Regions from separate parts of the Streptomyces sp. NPDC091972 genome, predicted to be linked through region 1. Evidence: riboswitches for the same ligand, from Rfam matches in the RefSeq annotation. Region 1 holds a riboswitch; the other holds the start of a gene.
The links. A riboswitch is a leader RNA that binds a small molecule or an ion and turns the genes downstream of it on or off. The one in region 1 is predicted to bind ZMP and ZTP.
Positions count from the first base shown of each region.

Region 1 (7,161 bases):
TGGTGGAGCGGGTCCTGGAGCAGATACTCGCCGAGCGGCTGCCGGTCCCCGCGGCCCGGGCGGCGGGGCCCGGTGAGCGGCTGCGGGCGGTGCGGCGGTGGACGCGGGCGCGGTGGCGTTCGCTGGCCGCGGCCCTGTGCGGGCTGCTGACGGTGCTCGCGCTCACGCCTCCGGTGCGGGCGGCGGTCCTGGACTGGTTCGACTTCGGCGGGGTCGAGGTGCGGTACGACCCGTCGGCGGTCCCCTCGCCGGGCGCGCAGGTCCCCGGCTGCGGGCGCTCGCTCTCTTTGGCGCAGGCCGAGCGGCGGGCGGGGTTCGAGCCTCTGGTGCCGGCCGCGCTCGGGACGCCGGACGCGGTGACGGTGACGGCCGAGCCGCGGGGGCGGTCGCTGGTGAGCCTGTGCTGGCGGGAGCGGGGGCGCACGGTCCGGCTGGACGAGTACCCGGCGCGGCTGGACATCGGCTTCGCCAAGAGGGTGCGGGAGCAGCCGGAGTGGCTCTCGCTGCACGGGGACGACCCGGATTCCGGGGCGGTCGACGACACGGCTCTGTGGTTCCCGCGGTCCCACCTGCTGAGTTTCTGGCTGGTGGACGCGTCCGGCTCCTACACCCGCGAGAAGCGGACCGCCGGACCGACGCTGCTGTGGATGCACCGGTCGGACGTCCTGGACGGGCCGGATGTGACGCTGCGGCTGGAGGGGGTCGCGTCGAAGGCGCGGGCGGTGGAGATCGCGCAGTCTCTCGGCGGGCCGCGGGGCGAGGGCGCCGGGAAGTCCTCGGACTAGTGCCGGCGAGTGGGAACCCCGCCGGGCCGGGCGGTGTACCTGAAGTGACACGCGGCTCGCGGACGGGCCGCACGGGGATCTTCTGTTGGGGGTCGGCATGAGGAGCAGCACGGGTGGACTGAGGGGCCGTTGTCGGGAACTGGCGGCGGGGGCGGGTGTGTTGACGGCTGTGCTCGCCGTGTCGGTGTGGGGTGCGCCGTCCGCGTCGGCGGGCGGGCCGACGAGCGTGCTGGTGGTCTCACCGGAAAGCGCGGAGACGGCGTCGCTGTACCGCTCCGACGAGGAGTACGGCGAGCTGGAGCGGCTGCTCGGTCCTTCGAGCGCGGGCACCCGCACCAAGCCGCCCGAGGCGAATCTGCTCGCCGCCCGGCAGATCAACGTCACATGGATGGCGCACGACGTCTCACCGTGGCGGCTGGACCAGGTCTTTCCGCTGGCCGACGGGGACCAGGTGTGGATACACACCGCGGCGAACGTTCCGGAGACGGTGAGCGGTTATTGGCACCGCACGAAGAACCCCGCCCGACTGCGGGCCCTGCTGGCGGACTTGGGAGTGATGGGCAAGGCGTCCGGCGAGGGCCACGCCGTCTTTCCCGCCCCTGCGGAGGAGGAGCCGGCGAGCGACGTGCAGGCGGGGGACACGGAGGCGTCCGGGATCCCCTCCTCCGCCGCGGACGCCGGCACCGGGTGGTGGTGGGCGTTTCCGGGCCTGGCTGCCGGGGCGGTCCTGGCGTGGCTTCTGCGGCCGTTCGCGCCGCGGAAGCCGTGGGAGCGGCTGCGCGGGGAGCCGGGGCCGCGCCAGGAACTGCGCGATGTGTGACGAAAGGACGTGCTCGCGAGCTTGAGGAAGGGAGGCCGAGTCGATCGAGGGGGATGACAGTGCGGAGCAGACTCGCATTACTCGGGCGCACACCACGCAGGTCGCTCGCGGTGTTCGCACCGTTGGTCGCGGCGGTGACCGTGCTCGCGGCGCCTGCGGCGGGTGCGGCGACACCGCCGACCGGGCGGGCGGGTCTGGACAGGCCCGACCTGGCCATGGTCGTCACCGGTCACTCGGGGCGGGCGCGGGCCGTGGGTGCCGACGAGCCGTACTTCACGCGGCTGTGGCAGCTCCTGCAGCCGACGTACACGGGCACGGAGCGGGTGTCGGGCGCGTGGGAGGAGGGCCGCTATCCGGCGGTGCGGTTCACCGTGCTGTGGGGACTGACGGGGGTCGGCGGCTGGCCCCGGACGGATTCGGCGCCCGGTGGTGATGTGGTGGTGGCGCGGGAGGACCAACTGTTCCTCGCCGGGGATGGCACACCGTGGGTGCGTTCGGATCCGGCGCCGGAGCGGGAGGACGACGACATCCGCTGGCACCGGGCCCCGCGGGAGGTCTACGCCCGGCTCGACCGGGTGGGCCTTGCCGGCGGTGCCGGAGGAGGACCGGGCGCGGAGGCCGAGCGGCCGGAGGGCCCGGACCACGGCGTGTGGTGGGCGGTGCCGGGGCTCGTCGTGGGATTCGCGGCGGGGATCGGCGGCACGCGACTGATACGCCGCGCGGCGGTCGGGCCGGGAGCCGGACCGCCGCGGGACGAACCACGACAGGAACTCATCGATCTCTAGAAGTCACCGGTCCAGGAGCCACCGGTCCTTGACAACTCAAGAGAGGACGCGGGTCAGCCGAGGTCGACCTCCGGGTACAACGGGAAGCCCGCCACGAGGTCGGTGGCGCGGTGGGAGATCTCCTCGGCGACCTTCGGGTCGAGGACGTGCTGGGCCTTGGAGGGGGCGCCCTTGCTGGTGGTGCCGGGCTCCGTGGTGGTGAGGACGCGGTCGATGAGACCGGCGACCTCGTCCATCTCGGCGGTGCCGAGGCCCCGGGTGGTCAGGGCGGGGGTGCCGATGCGGATGCCGGAGGTGTACCAGGCGCCGTTGGGGTCGGCCGGGATGGCGTTGCGGTTGGTGACGATGCCCGACTCCAGCAGGGCCGCCTCGGCCTGGCGGCCGGTGAGGCCGTAGGAGGAGGCCACGTCGATCAGGTTGAGGTGGTTGTCGGTGCCGCCGGTGACCAGGGTGGCGCCCCGGCGCATCAGGCCCTCCGCGAGGGCGCGGGAGTTGTCGACGATCCGCTGGGCGTAGTCCTGGAAGGAGGGCTGCCGGGCCTCGGCGAGGGCGACGGCCTTGGCGGCCATGACGTGCGGGAGGGGGCCGCCGAGGACCATCGGGCAGCCGCGGTCGACCTGGTCCTTGAGGGAGTCGTCGCACAGCACCATGCCGCCGCGCGGGCCGCGCAGGGACTTGTGGGTGGTGGTGGTGACGATCTGGGCGTGCGGCACCGGGTCGAAGTCGCCGGTGAGGACCTTGCCGGCGACGAGACCGGCGAAGTGGGCCATGTCGACCATGAGCGTGGCGCCGACCTCGTCGGCGATCTCGCGCATGATCCGGAAGTTCACCAGCCGCGGGTAGGCCGAGTAGCCGGCGACGATGATCAGCGGCTTGAACTCACGGGCCGAGGCGCGCAGCGCGTCGTAGTCGACGAGGCCGGTGGCGGGGTCGGTGCCGTAGGAGCGCTGGTCGAACATCTTGCCGGAGATGTTGGGGCGGAAGCCGTGGGTGAGGTGGCCGCCGGCGTCCAGGGACATGCCGAGCATGCGCTGGTTGCCGAAGGCCTGGCGGAGCTCGGCCCAGTCGGCGTCGGAGAGGTCGTTGACCTGACGGACGCCGGCCTTCTCCAGGGCGGGGACCTCGACGCGCTGGGCGAGGACGGACCAGAAGGCGACGAGGTTGGCGTCGATGCCGGAGTGGGGCTGAACGTAGGCGTGGCGGGCGCCGAAGAGTTCCTTGGCGTGCTCGGCGGCCAGGGACTCGACGGTGTCGACGTTGCGGCAGCCGGCGTAGAAGCGGCGGCCGACGGTGCCCTCGGCGTACTTGTCGCTGAACCAGTTGCCCATCGCGAGGAGGGTGGCCGGGGAGGCGTAGTTCTCGGAGGCGATCAGCTTGAGCATCTCGCGCTGGTCGTGGACCTCCTGGCCGATGGCGTCGGCGACGCGCGGCTCGACGGCGCGGATCACGTCGAGGGCGGCGCGGAAGGCCGTGGACTCGGGGGACAGGGGCTGCTGCTCTGACATGGCGGCCTCCGGGCTGCGTGGCTTGAAGCGGTCACGGTTCACGGTTCGGCCCAGGCGCACGGCACTTGGTCACTCACAGGCCGCTCCCTGATGGTCCGTCCCATCCCAGCGCGCCAGTCACGGCCTGTCGGTCAGCCTACCGGGCACGTCGGAGGGCACCTGTGCGGCGTCCACCATGCGAGCGACGGCTTCGAGGCCGGGCCGCGGGGTCCGGTCCTCGAAGCCGTGGCGCGGTGGAGGTCAGAACAGGGTGTCGGCGAGGCGGTCGACCTGGTCGGCGTCCGAGGCCCAGCAGTAGAGCATCACCTCGTCGGCACCGATGCCGAAGTAGGCGTCGACGGTCTCCCGGATCTGCCGCGGTGTGGTGAGCAAGCCGGCCTCCATGTACGCGACGTGGCCGCTGAAGGCGTAGTAGTCGCGCAGGTTGCGAAGGGCCCGTTCCTGGGTGCTGTCCGGGCCGAGAACGACGTTCGCCTGGGCGACCAGGCGGGGGCGGCCGGGCCGGTCGTGCTTCTGCCAGGCGGTTTCGACGTCGCGGAACAGGTTGGACATGAACGAGGGCGGCAGCGCGGCGCCGAGGAAGCCGTCGCCGAAGCGGCCGACCCGGTCGAGGGCTGCGGGGGCGAAGCCGCCGAACAGGACCTCGGGGCCGCCCGGGGTGGCGGGAGCGGGTCCGACGGGGCCGACGCCCTCTCCGTACGGCTCGCCCGACCAGGCGCGGCGCAGCAGGGTCAGCTGCTCGTCGAGGCGACGGCCCCGGCGGTGCAGGTCGATACCGGCGGCGAGGCAGTCGTCCTCGCGGCCTCCGATCCCGATGCCGAGCGTGAAGCGACCCCCTGAGAGGCGGTCGAGGGTCGCGGTCTGCTTGGCGAGCAGGGCCGTGTTGTGGAGGGGCGCGAGCAGCACCTCGGTCTGGACGCGGATGCGGGAGGTGGCACCGGCGAGGGTCGCCAGGGTGACGAGGGGCTCGGGGTTGTCGTAGACGAGGCGGTCGAGCAGGCCGAGGGTGCGGAAGGGGCCTGCGTCGGCGCGCCGGGCCCAGGTGAGCAGTTCGGCGGGGTCGTCGATGGGGAGGCCGAGGCCGATGTTCATGGGAGAGTCCTCCGGAGGGCATACGGGATCCGCCGGTCGGCCGGATCCTGTGCCGCCCCTCCGTGGTGCCACGCGCTGTGCGCGGACCTGCTCCCGTTCTGCGGCGATGGTTCAAGAGAGCGTGTGCGTCAGAGTGCGGTGACCGTAGCGCGGGTGGGCGGGACGCGACAACGCGTTTTTTGTGGGGGCCGCCGGAGGGGGCGGGTGGCGCGGCGCGGGGTGCCCTGCCGGACCGGAAACCCGACTCGCCCCGACGCCTGACACAACCGCCAGGTCATGGCGCCGGGGGCCCGCAAGACGCGCGGTTCGACTCAGCCGCAGCCGGAAGACGCCCCGGCTCCCCCAGCTCCCCGCCCCCCGGACCTTCGCCCTTCGCCCTCCGCCTCAAAGAATCACGTGCGGCAAGAAGCGGGCGTACTCGTCCGTGATCAGGCCGGCGGACTCGCGGATGCCGAGGCCGGCCGGTTCGTCCTGCACGACCCAGGCGCCGAGGACGACGTGGTTGCCGTCGAAGTCGGGGAGGGGGGCGAGTTCCTGGTAGCAGCACGGCTCCTCGCGGGGGACCGCACCGGTGCCGGGTGCGTGGACCGTCACCCCGGCGCCCTCGCGGCCGAGCAGGGGCTTGGCGACGTAGCCGGTCGTGGCGGCCAGGTGCCGGGGGCCGTCGAGGTAGGCGGGGAGGAGGTTGGGGTGGTCGGGGTACAGCTCCCAGAGGATCGCGAGGAGGGCCTTGTTGCTCAGGAGCATCTTCCAGGCGGGTTCGATCCACAGGGTGCTGCCGGTGCCGCCGCCGTTGTCGAGGGTGTCGAGGACGTGGCCGGCGAAGCGGTCCGTGGTGAGCCACTCCCAGGGGTAGAGCTTGAAGCAGCTGCGGATGAAGCGGAGCTGGTTGTCGACGAAGCGTCCGGAGAGGGGGTCCCAGCCGATCTCCTCCATGGAGATCCAGTCGGTGTCCAGGCCGGCCTGCTCGGCGGTCTCCTTGAGATAGGCGACCGTCATGAGGTCCTCGCCGAGTTCGTCGGCCGAGGAGTGCGCGAAGTAGAGCGGGCTGCCGGGCGGCAGGAGGGCGGCCTGCCTCTTCCAGGCGGCGACGAGGCGTTCGTGGAGGGAGTTCCACTGGTCCGCGCCGGGGAAGCGCTCCTCCATCCAGAACCACTGGGGCGAGGCGGCCTCGACGAGGGAGGTGGGGGTGTCGGCGTTGTACTCCAGCATCTTGGCCGGGCCGTCGCCGTCGTGACGGAGGTCGAAACGGCCGTAGACGGAGGGGAGTTCCGCACGCCGCTGCCAGGACTCGGCGACCGCCTCGGCCACCCGGGGGTCGGTGATGCCGAGGTCGGCGAAGCGGTTCGCGGTGGCGATGTGATCGGCCGCAGCCAGGCACATGCCGTGCAGGGTCTCGACGGTCTCCTCCAGCGCCTCCACCTCCGGGAGCGTGAAGGAGTAGTAGGCGCTCTCGTCCCAGTAGGGGCGCAGGGAGCCGTCGGGATGGCGGGTGAGCGGGTAGACGAGGCCCTGGGCCTCGACGGTGCGCTGCCAGTCGGGACGCGGGGTGATGGTGTGTCGGCGCATGATGCTCGGCCGTCAGCCGCCGGAGCTGCCCTTGCCGGAGCCGCCGTCGCCGTCCCCGCTGCCGAAGCCACCGCGGTCGACCCCGCTGCCGCCGCTGCTGGACGAACCGCCGGAGCCCTTGCCGGACTTCTTGGTGAAGGAGCCGCCCGTGACCCAGCTTCCCTTCTTCTTGCCGCCGTAGTAGTAGGAGCCGTTGACCGAGGTACTGGACTTGCAGTTCTTGTCGGCGACGACCCGGTAGCCCTTGCCGAGGGTGTAGCTGTCCCGGTCGACGCAGCGCTTGTCGGGTTCGGAGGAGCAGGCGGTCAGGGCCATGGCGAGCAGTCCTACGCCGCCGAGTGCGACCGTGCCCGAGCGAAATTGCCGGCGTGCGTCCGCCATGTTCGTGTCTCCCCCTTGGTCAGGCCGTGGGCCCGGTGTGCGTGTGTCCGGCGGACAGCTTAGAGATCAGTAAGAGCTCTGCCCAGGGCGGCCCACCTCTGCACACCTCCCCTATGGTCACTTTGTGTTCTTTGGAATGGTGTGCGCTCTCGGTGCCTCGGTCTGCTTCGGCACGGCCACCGTGCTCCAGGCGATGGCGGCCCGGGCCGCGGACGCGGGTGGCG
Region 1 is NZ_JBIVSV010000011.1:94,548-101,708, forward strand. Features, by position in the region: gene ACIQJT_RS29245 (hypothetical protein) at 1-785, shown strand, start outside; gene ACIQJT_RS29250 (hypothetical protein) at 943-1,605, shown strand; gene ACIQJT_RS29255 (hypothetical protein) at 1,746-2,390, shown strand; gene ACIQJT_RS29260 (glycine hydroxymethyltransferase) at 2,444-3,895, opposite strand; ZMP/ZTP riboswitch at 3,937-4,026, opposite strand; gene ACIQJT_RS29265 (LLM class flavin-dependent oxidoreductase) at 4,136-4,987, opposite strand; gene ACIQJT_RS29270 (glutathionylspermidine synthase family protein) at 5,372-6,556, opposite strand; gene ACIQJT_RS29275 (hypothetical protein) at 6,569-6,937, opposite strand; gene ACIQJT_RS29280 (hypothetical protein) at 7,074-7,161, shown strand, end outside.

Region 2 (7,161 bases), on a different contig from region 1:
GAGTCGTTGACCATGGTGGTGCGGTCGTCGCTGGTCGCCGGGTTCTTCGGCAGGGTCTTGGTGCGGGTGATCTTGTCTGTGGCGATGTCGTACTCGAAGAAGCCGTTGAAGAACGACACCTGGAAGTAGAGCTTGGACTCGTCCGGCGAGAACACGGCGGGACGGACGGCGTCGGAGTAGTCCTTGAGGCCGATCGCGTTCAGCCTGTCCCTCATGTCGATGGTCTTGACCTGCTTGTAGGTCGTCGCGTCCACCACCGTGATGTGCCGGTCGCCCTTCGTCCAGTCCAGCCAGGGCGCGTCGGAGTCGGTGTTCACGTCACCGATCGCCATGTTCCAGATGTACTTGCCGTCCCTGCTGAAGATGTTCTCGTGGGGCTTGTCCCCGGTGGCGAACGAGCCGAGCTGCTGACCGGTGCCGATGTTCAGCACGTGGACCGTGTTCGCGGTGGAGGCGGAGACCGCGACCCGGGTGCCGTCGGGGGAGACCGCCATGTGGTCCGCGCGGTAACCCGAGACCTTGAAGCGCCAGTTGATCTTCCCGGTGGCCAGGTCGATCGACACCACGTCCGCGAAGCTCGGCCTGGAGACGACGACGGACCGGCCGTCCGGCGTGGAGTACATGTCGTCGACGAACTGGTCGTGTCCCTCGCCGACGCTGTTGCGGATGGCCATGAAGTAGATCCACTTGATGGGGTCGGCGTTGATCTCCGCCATCCGCGCGTCCTTGTCGGGGACGACGTTGATCCGGCCGACCTTCGTCAGGTCGCCGGAGGACTTGATGACGTCGGCGGTGCCGTCCCAGTTGTTGCCCACGAACAGCACCTCGCGCAGGGCGGCGGTGTCCGCGGCGGAGGCGACGGTCGCGGGGGCGGTGACGGTCAGGACGACGGCGGCGGCCATGGCACACAGATGCCGGGGCTTGAGAACAGGCATGACAGGTCTCCCTCTGGGCGGCTCATGACGGGGGCATGCCAAGACGGCGAAACTGAAGACGCGTGCTTTCACAGTCAACTTACTGCAAAGTAAGGAAGGGGGGTCCTTCTCCACAAGACTGCGTACACGACAAAATTGGCGCTCATACGGGAGGCCGGACGCTCCGGCCCGGGTGGGAGGTTCGGTGACGGGCAGGCTCACGGCCCCGACCGGTCGCTACGGCGGCAAGACGGCCGCGGAGCGGCAGGCCGAGCGGCGCCGCCGTTTCCTGGACGCGGCGCTCCAGCTCTTCGGGGACGCGCCCGGTTACCGCGCCACCACCGTCGCGGCCCTCAGCGAGGCCGCGGGCCTCTCCACCCGCCAGTTCTACGAGGAGTTCCGCACCCTCGAGGACGTCCTGGCCGCGCTGCACCTGGAGGTCAACGACTGGGCGACGGCGGCCGTGGTGGCGGCGGTGGCCGACGCGGACCACCTGCCGCTCGCCGAGCGCGCGGCCGCGATCTTCCGCGCGTACGCGGCGAACGTCACGTCCGATCCCCGCCGGGTCCGGATCACGTTCGTGGAGATCATCGGCGTCAGCGCGCGGCTGGAGGAACAGCGGCTGGCCCGCCGGGCGCACTGGGTCGACCTGGTCTGCGCCGAGGCGAACCGGGCCGTGGCGCGGGGAGAGGCGGTCCGACGGGACTACCGGCTCGCGGCGACCGGGTTCATCGGCAGTGTCAACGGCCTGCTGCACGACTGGAACGCCGGGTGGGTGGACGCGACCCTGGACGAGGTGGTGGAGGAACTGGTCCGCCAGCTGCTGGGAATCCTGCGGCCGCCCGGGTGGGACCCGGGCGCGGAGTGAGCGGGCCGGCGCGGCCGTCGTCCCGCCCGCCCATCGGTACCCGACCGGCGTGACCCGGCGCCCCTCGCGGCCGCGGGCGCCGGCCGGCCGGGCACGCCCTGGGGCGGTGGTCGTCGAGGACGACTACGACGGGGAGTTCTGCTGAGACCGGCAGCCCTTCGGGGTGCCCCAGGGCAGGTCGTCCACCTCGGGGCGGCGCCCGGGACGCTCGGACCAGCGACCCGGCGCGGCGGACCGGCGCGTCAGAGCCTGTCCACCGCCTCCAGCACCGGCGTCACACCGTCCTCCGCACGGATGCGCGCCCCGAGCTCCCGCGCCCGCTCCCGGAACTCCGCCTCGCGCGTGACCCGGAGCAGGGCCGCCTCCAGCGTGTCGGCGCTGAGGTGCCGCAGCGGCAGGGCATGCGGAGCCACGCCCAGCGCCACCAGCCGCGCCGCCCAGAAGCTCTCGTCGAACTGGACCGGCACCGGTACCGCCGGCACCCCGGCGCGCAGGCCCGCCGCGGTCGTGCCCGCGCCCGCGTGGTGGACCACCGCCGCCGTCCGAGGGAAGAGCGCGGAGTGCGGCACCTCGTCGACGGTCAGCATGTCGTCGCCCGTCACCGACAGGCCCGCCCAGCCGCGCTGGACCACTCCGCGCAGACCGGCCCGGCGCAACGCCCGCACGACCTCGGAGCTGACCCGCGCGGGGTCGGGCACGGTCGCGCTGCCCAGGCCCACGAACACCGGCGGCGGGCCTGCCTCGAGGAACCGCAGCAGGTCGTCGGGGAGCGGCGCGCCGCCGTCGTACGGCCACCAGTAGCCCGTCACGTCGAGTCCGGCCCGCCAGTCGCGGGGCCGGGCCACCACCTGTGGGCTGAAGCCGTGCAGGACCGGCCAGCCCCGTCGTTCACGGGTGCGCAGTGCCGCGGCGGCGCTCGTGCGGGGCAGGCCGAGACGGGCCCGGAGCGGGGGGAGGGCCGCCGCGAAGACCTGTTCCACGGCCAGGTTCAGGCCCAGCCCGGCGACCCGGTTGCCCAGGCGGCCCCAGGAGCCGGTGGCCGGCATGGGCGGCGCGAACTCCCGGGTGGGGGCGAGGGGCTGGAGATTGAGGCCGAGACTCGGCAGCCGCAGGCCCTCGGCGACGGCGTGACCGAGTGGTGCCACCGAGCCGGACAGGAGCAGCGCGTCGCTCGCCCGGGCGGCGGCCACCAGGTCGTCGACCATCTCCACGGCCAGTTCCCGTGCCATGGAGACCACCCGCACCAGCTTGCCCACGCCGGTCGTGCTGCGATGCAGGGCTCGCCCGCGCGAGGACTCCAGCTCGGCGCGGGGGTCGACGGGCAGGGCGTGGAAGCCGATGCCTGCCTGCGCGGCGAGCGGTCCGAAGCGGCCGTGGGTGACCAGCGTGACCTGGTGCCCGGCCCGCGCCAGAGCGTGTCCCAGCCCGGTGAAGGGGGCCACGTCACCCCGGGAACCCGCTGTCATGATCGCTACTCGCACGCCCGACAGTATGGCGCCGGACCGCACCGCCCGGCGCGAACGACCCCTTCGCATCGGCCGGTTCACCCGCCCGTGGTGCTCTGCCGTGCGGCCGTCTCCGCTGCCCGGACCGTCTGTTCCAGCAGCGTGGCGATGGTCATCGGACCGACCCCGCCCGGCACCGGTGTGATCAGCGAGGCCCGCTCCACCGCGGAGTCGAAGTCGACGTCACCGACGTTGCCCGCGTTGTAACCGGCGTCGACGACGACCGCGCCGGGCTTGATGTCCTGGCCGCGGATCAGCCGGGGCCGGCCCACCGCGGCGACCACGATGTCCGCCTCCCGTACGGCCGCCGACAGGTCCGCCGTACGGGAGTGGCAGTAGGTCACCGTGGCGTCCCGGGCGAGCAGCAGCATCCCGGCCGGCTTGCCGAGGATCGCGCTGCGGCCCACGACCACGGCCCGCTTGCCGGCCGGATCGACGCCGTACTCGTCGAGGAGTCGCATGATCCCGCCGGGGGTGCACGACACGAACCCCGGCAGGCCGAAGCTCATCGTCGCGAAGGAGGCGAAGGTGACCCCGTCGACGTCCTTCTCCGGGGCGATCGCCTCGAACGCGGCCCGCTCGTCGATGTGCGGGCCCATCGGGTGCTGGAGCAGGATGCCGTGCACGCCGGGGTCGTCCGAGAGGGCGCGCAGCGTGCCGACCAGTTCCTCGGTGGTGGTGGTTGCCGGCAGCTCCACGTGCCGCGAATCGATACCGGCCGCGCGGCAGCGGTTGCGCTTCATCCGGACGTAGGTGACGGAGGCGGGGTCCGCGCCGACCACGACCGTGGCGAGACAGGGCGCCTTTCCGGTGCGCGAGGTGACGTCGGCCGCTCGCTTCGCGGTCTCCTCGACGATGCGCCGGGCGAGCGCGGTGCCCGACATGAGCCGTGCCTGGGACATGATCCACTCCTGAGCCGATCGAAGGAATCGCCCAGGCGCACGGCATCGAGTGTGCGGACCGCTCCCCGGTGGTGCTCCACCTCAGCGCCAGTCACGGTCCGGACATGACATTAACGGACGCGGTACGACGGCCGGGACCCGCACTCCCGCGGCGGTGCCGTCGGACCGGGCCCGGTCAGGAGGCCCACCGCCCGGGCGAGGACGTGCTCGGCGCCGATCGCCTCGATCCGGCGGGCGATCTCCCGGGCCAGGTCCTCGCCGGGCCGCGTCGGAAGGGGCCGGGTCTGGCGGGTGGTGGTCGGCCGGCCGGGTGGTCGTCGGCCGGGGTGTGATCCGGTCCCTCGGTGCCCTCCCGTTACTCGTCCCAGGCCTGGATCATGGTCTGTTCGACGATCTTGCCGTCCCGGAGCGTCAGCATCGACTCGGAGAGGACGCGTACCCCGTCGGAGTACAGGCAGGACTCGCTGAAGGCGACGTGATCGCCGTCGACGACGCACTGTTCCAGCTTGTGCGTCATGTCACGGCTGTAGACGTCGTCGAGCATCGCGCCGATCTCGTCCCTGCCGTGCACCACCTTGGGGTGGCTGGGCTGGCTGTTGCGGTCCACGACGCGTATCTCGGCGTCGTCCGCGTAGAGCGACAGAAGATTCGCCGCTGAGTTTCCTTCGATGCCGCTGCGGAGGGTTTCGCTGGTGAAGCCGGAGCTTGCCGCGGTGCCCATGGTGACCTCCTTCGAGGGCCGCGACCCGACGAGCAACGGGCCGCGCAGGGCCTGTTTCTTCGAGACTCCTCCGTCCCGGCGGCCACGGCAAGCGCAGACCGGGCGCTCCGCCTGACGGGTGAGGAGCTTCGGCCGGCCGTGTCCGGCAGGGGTCCGGCGGCGTTGCTGACAACATGATCTCAACTCGACGTATCGTTGCCGCCGTCGGTCTCGCCGTCGGCGTCACCGGCCTCACCGCCCCCCTCGCGAACGCGGCCGACGCGGCCGCCTCGGACGCCGGGCTCAACCCGATCGCCGTGCTCGACTCGCTCGCGTCGAGCGACATCCCCGCGGAGCACCGGGACGAGATCCCGCCGGTCTCCCGGCAGCTCGCCGGACTCAACCGGGTCAACGACCTGAACCAGCTCGGCCAGGTCACCGGCCTCGTCGCCCCCGTCACCGGGCTGGTGCCGGCCGTCCACTGACCTTCGCGACGAACACCGAGGGCCACCCGGATCGCCGGGCGGCCCTCGACGCATGTCCGCCCCCCGGCCCCTCCAGCCGCCCCTGCCCGCCGGGATCCGCCCGCCTGCTCACCTGGCCGTGGCGAGGAACTGGGTCGCCGCGAGTTCCGCGTACAGGGGGTCCCCGTCGACCAGTTCCCGATGCGTCCCCACCGCGCGGACGCGCCCCGCGTCCATGACCACGATCCGGTCCGCCATCGTCACCGTGGACAGCCGGTGCGCGACGACCAGCACCGTGGTCGTGCGCGCCACCTCCGCCACCGTGTCCCGCAGGGCCGCCTCGTTCACCGCGTCCAACTGAGAGGTGGCCTCGTCCAGCAGCAACAGCCGGGGCCGCCGCAGCAGCGCCCGGGCGATCGCCACCCGCTGCCGCTCCCCGCCGGACAGCTTGGTCCCCCGATGCCCGACCAACGTCTCCAGCCCGCCGGGCAGCCGGGCCACCAGGCCGTCCAGCCGGGTCGTGCCGAGCACGCGCGCCACCGCATCCTCGTCCGCCTCAGGGTTCCCGAGCAGCAGGTTCTCCCGCAGCGACCCGGACAGCACGGGCGCGTCCTGCTCCACGTACCCGATCGCTGACCGCAGTTGCGGCAGGTCCCACTCGGCGAGGTCCCGCCCGTCCAGCGTCACCACCCCGGCGTCGGGATCGTAGAACCGCTCGATCAGCGAGAACACCGTCGTCTTCCCCGCTCCCGACGGCCCGACGAACGCCGTCATCCCGCGCGCGGGCACATCGAACGTCACCCCGTGATGGACGTACGGCAGATCCTCGGCGTAACGGAACCGCACGTCCGTGAAGGAGACGGAGGCCGGCGCGGCCCCGTCCGCGGGCAACGGCGCGGGCGGCGCGACCGGTTCGGCGGGCAGCCGCAGCGCCTCCTGGACACGGGCGAGCGCCGCGGCCCCGGTCTGGTACTGCGTGACCGCCCCCACGACCTGCTGGATCGGCGACATCAGATAGAACACGTACAGCAGGAACGCGACCAGCGTGCCGACGTCGATGGCCCCCGTGGCGACCCGCGCGCCGCCCACCGCGAGCACCGTGATGAACGCGATCTGCATGGCGAGCCCCGCTGTATTGCCGGCCGCCGCCGACCACTTGGCGGCCCGCACACTCTGCCGCCAGGACTCCTCGGCCGCCGCGTGCAGTGTCCGCTCCTCCCGGTGCTCGGCGCCGGACGCCTTCACCGTGCGCAGCGCGCCGAGGATGCGTTCCAGTGCGGCCCCCATCACGCCGACGGCGTCCTGGGCCTGCCGGCTGGCCCGGTTGATGCGCGGCACGATCACCCCGAGGACCGTGCCCGCGGCCAGGATCACCGCCAGCGTGACGCCCAGCAGCACCGGATCCACCAGGCCCATCATCGCCACGGTCGCCACCAGCGTGAGCCCGCCTGTCCCGAGGCCCACGAGCGAGTCGGTGGTGACCTCGCGCAGCAGGGTGGTGTCCGAGGTGATCCGGGCCATCAGATCCCCGGGCTCGGTGCGGTCCACGGCCGTGACGCGCAACCGCAGCAGGTACGACGACAGCGCGCGCCGCGCCCCCAGCACCACCGACTCCGCGGTGCGCCGCAGCACGTACGAACCCAGCGCCCCCACCGCCGCGTTGGCGATCACGAGACCCGACATGACGACCAACGCACCGGTGATCGTGCGGTCGTGGGACAGGTCGTCGATCAACTCCCGGGCCACCAGCGGCAGCAGCAGACCGGTCGCCCCCGTCAGGAGCGAGAGCACGGCACCCGCCGCCAGGG
Region 2 is NZ_JBIVSV010000001.1:760,959-768,119, forward strand. Features, by position in the region: gene ACIQJT_RS03595 (YncE family protein) at 1-935, opposite strand, end outside; gene ACIQJT_RS03600 (TetR/AcrR family transcriptional regulator) at 1,120-1,782, shown strand; gene ACIQJT_RS03605 (glycosyltransferase) at 2,025-3,248, opposite strand; gene ACIQJT_RS03610 (bifunctional 5,10-methylenetetrahydrofolate dehydrogenase/5,10-methenyltetrahydrofolate cyclohydrolase) at 3,326-4,189, opposite strand; ZMP/ZTP riboswitch at 4,212-4,294, opposite strand; gene ACIQJT_RS03615 (nuclear transport factor 2 family protein) at 4,545-4,910, opposite strand; gene ACIQJT_RS03620 (hypothetical protein) at 5,084-5,374, shown strand; gene ACIQJT_RS03625 (ABC transporter ATP-binding protein) at 5,483-7,161, opposite strand, start outside.
Region 2: linked by a shared signal. The riboswitch ahead of ACIQJT_RS03610 (bifunctional 5,10-methylenetetrahydrofolate dehydrogenase/5,10-methenyltetrahydrofolate cyclohydrolase) and the one ahead of ACIQJT_RS29260 (glycine hydroxymethyltransferase) in region 1 are both predicted to bind ZMP and ZTP.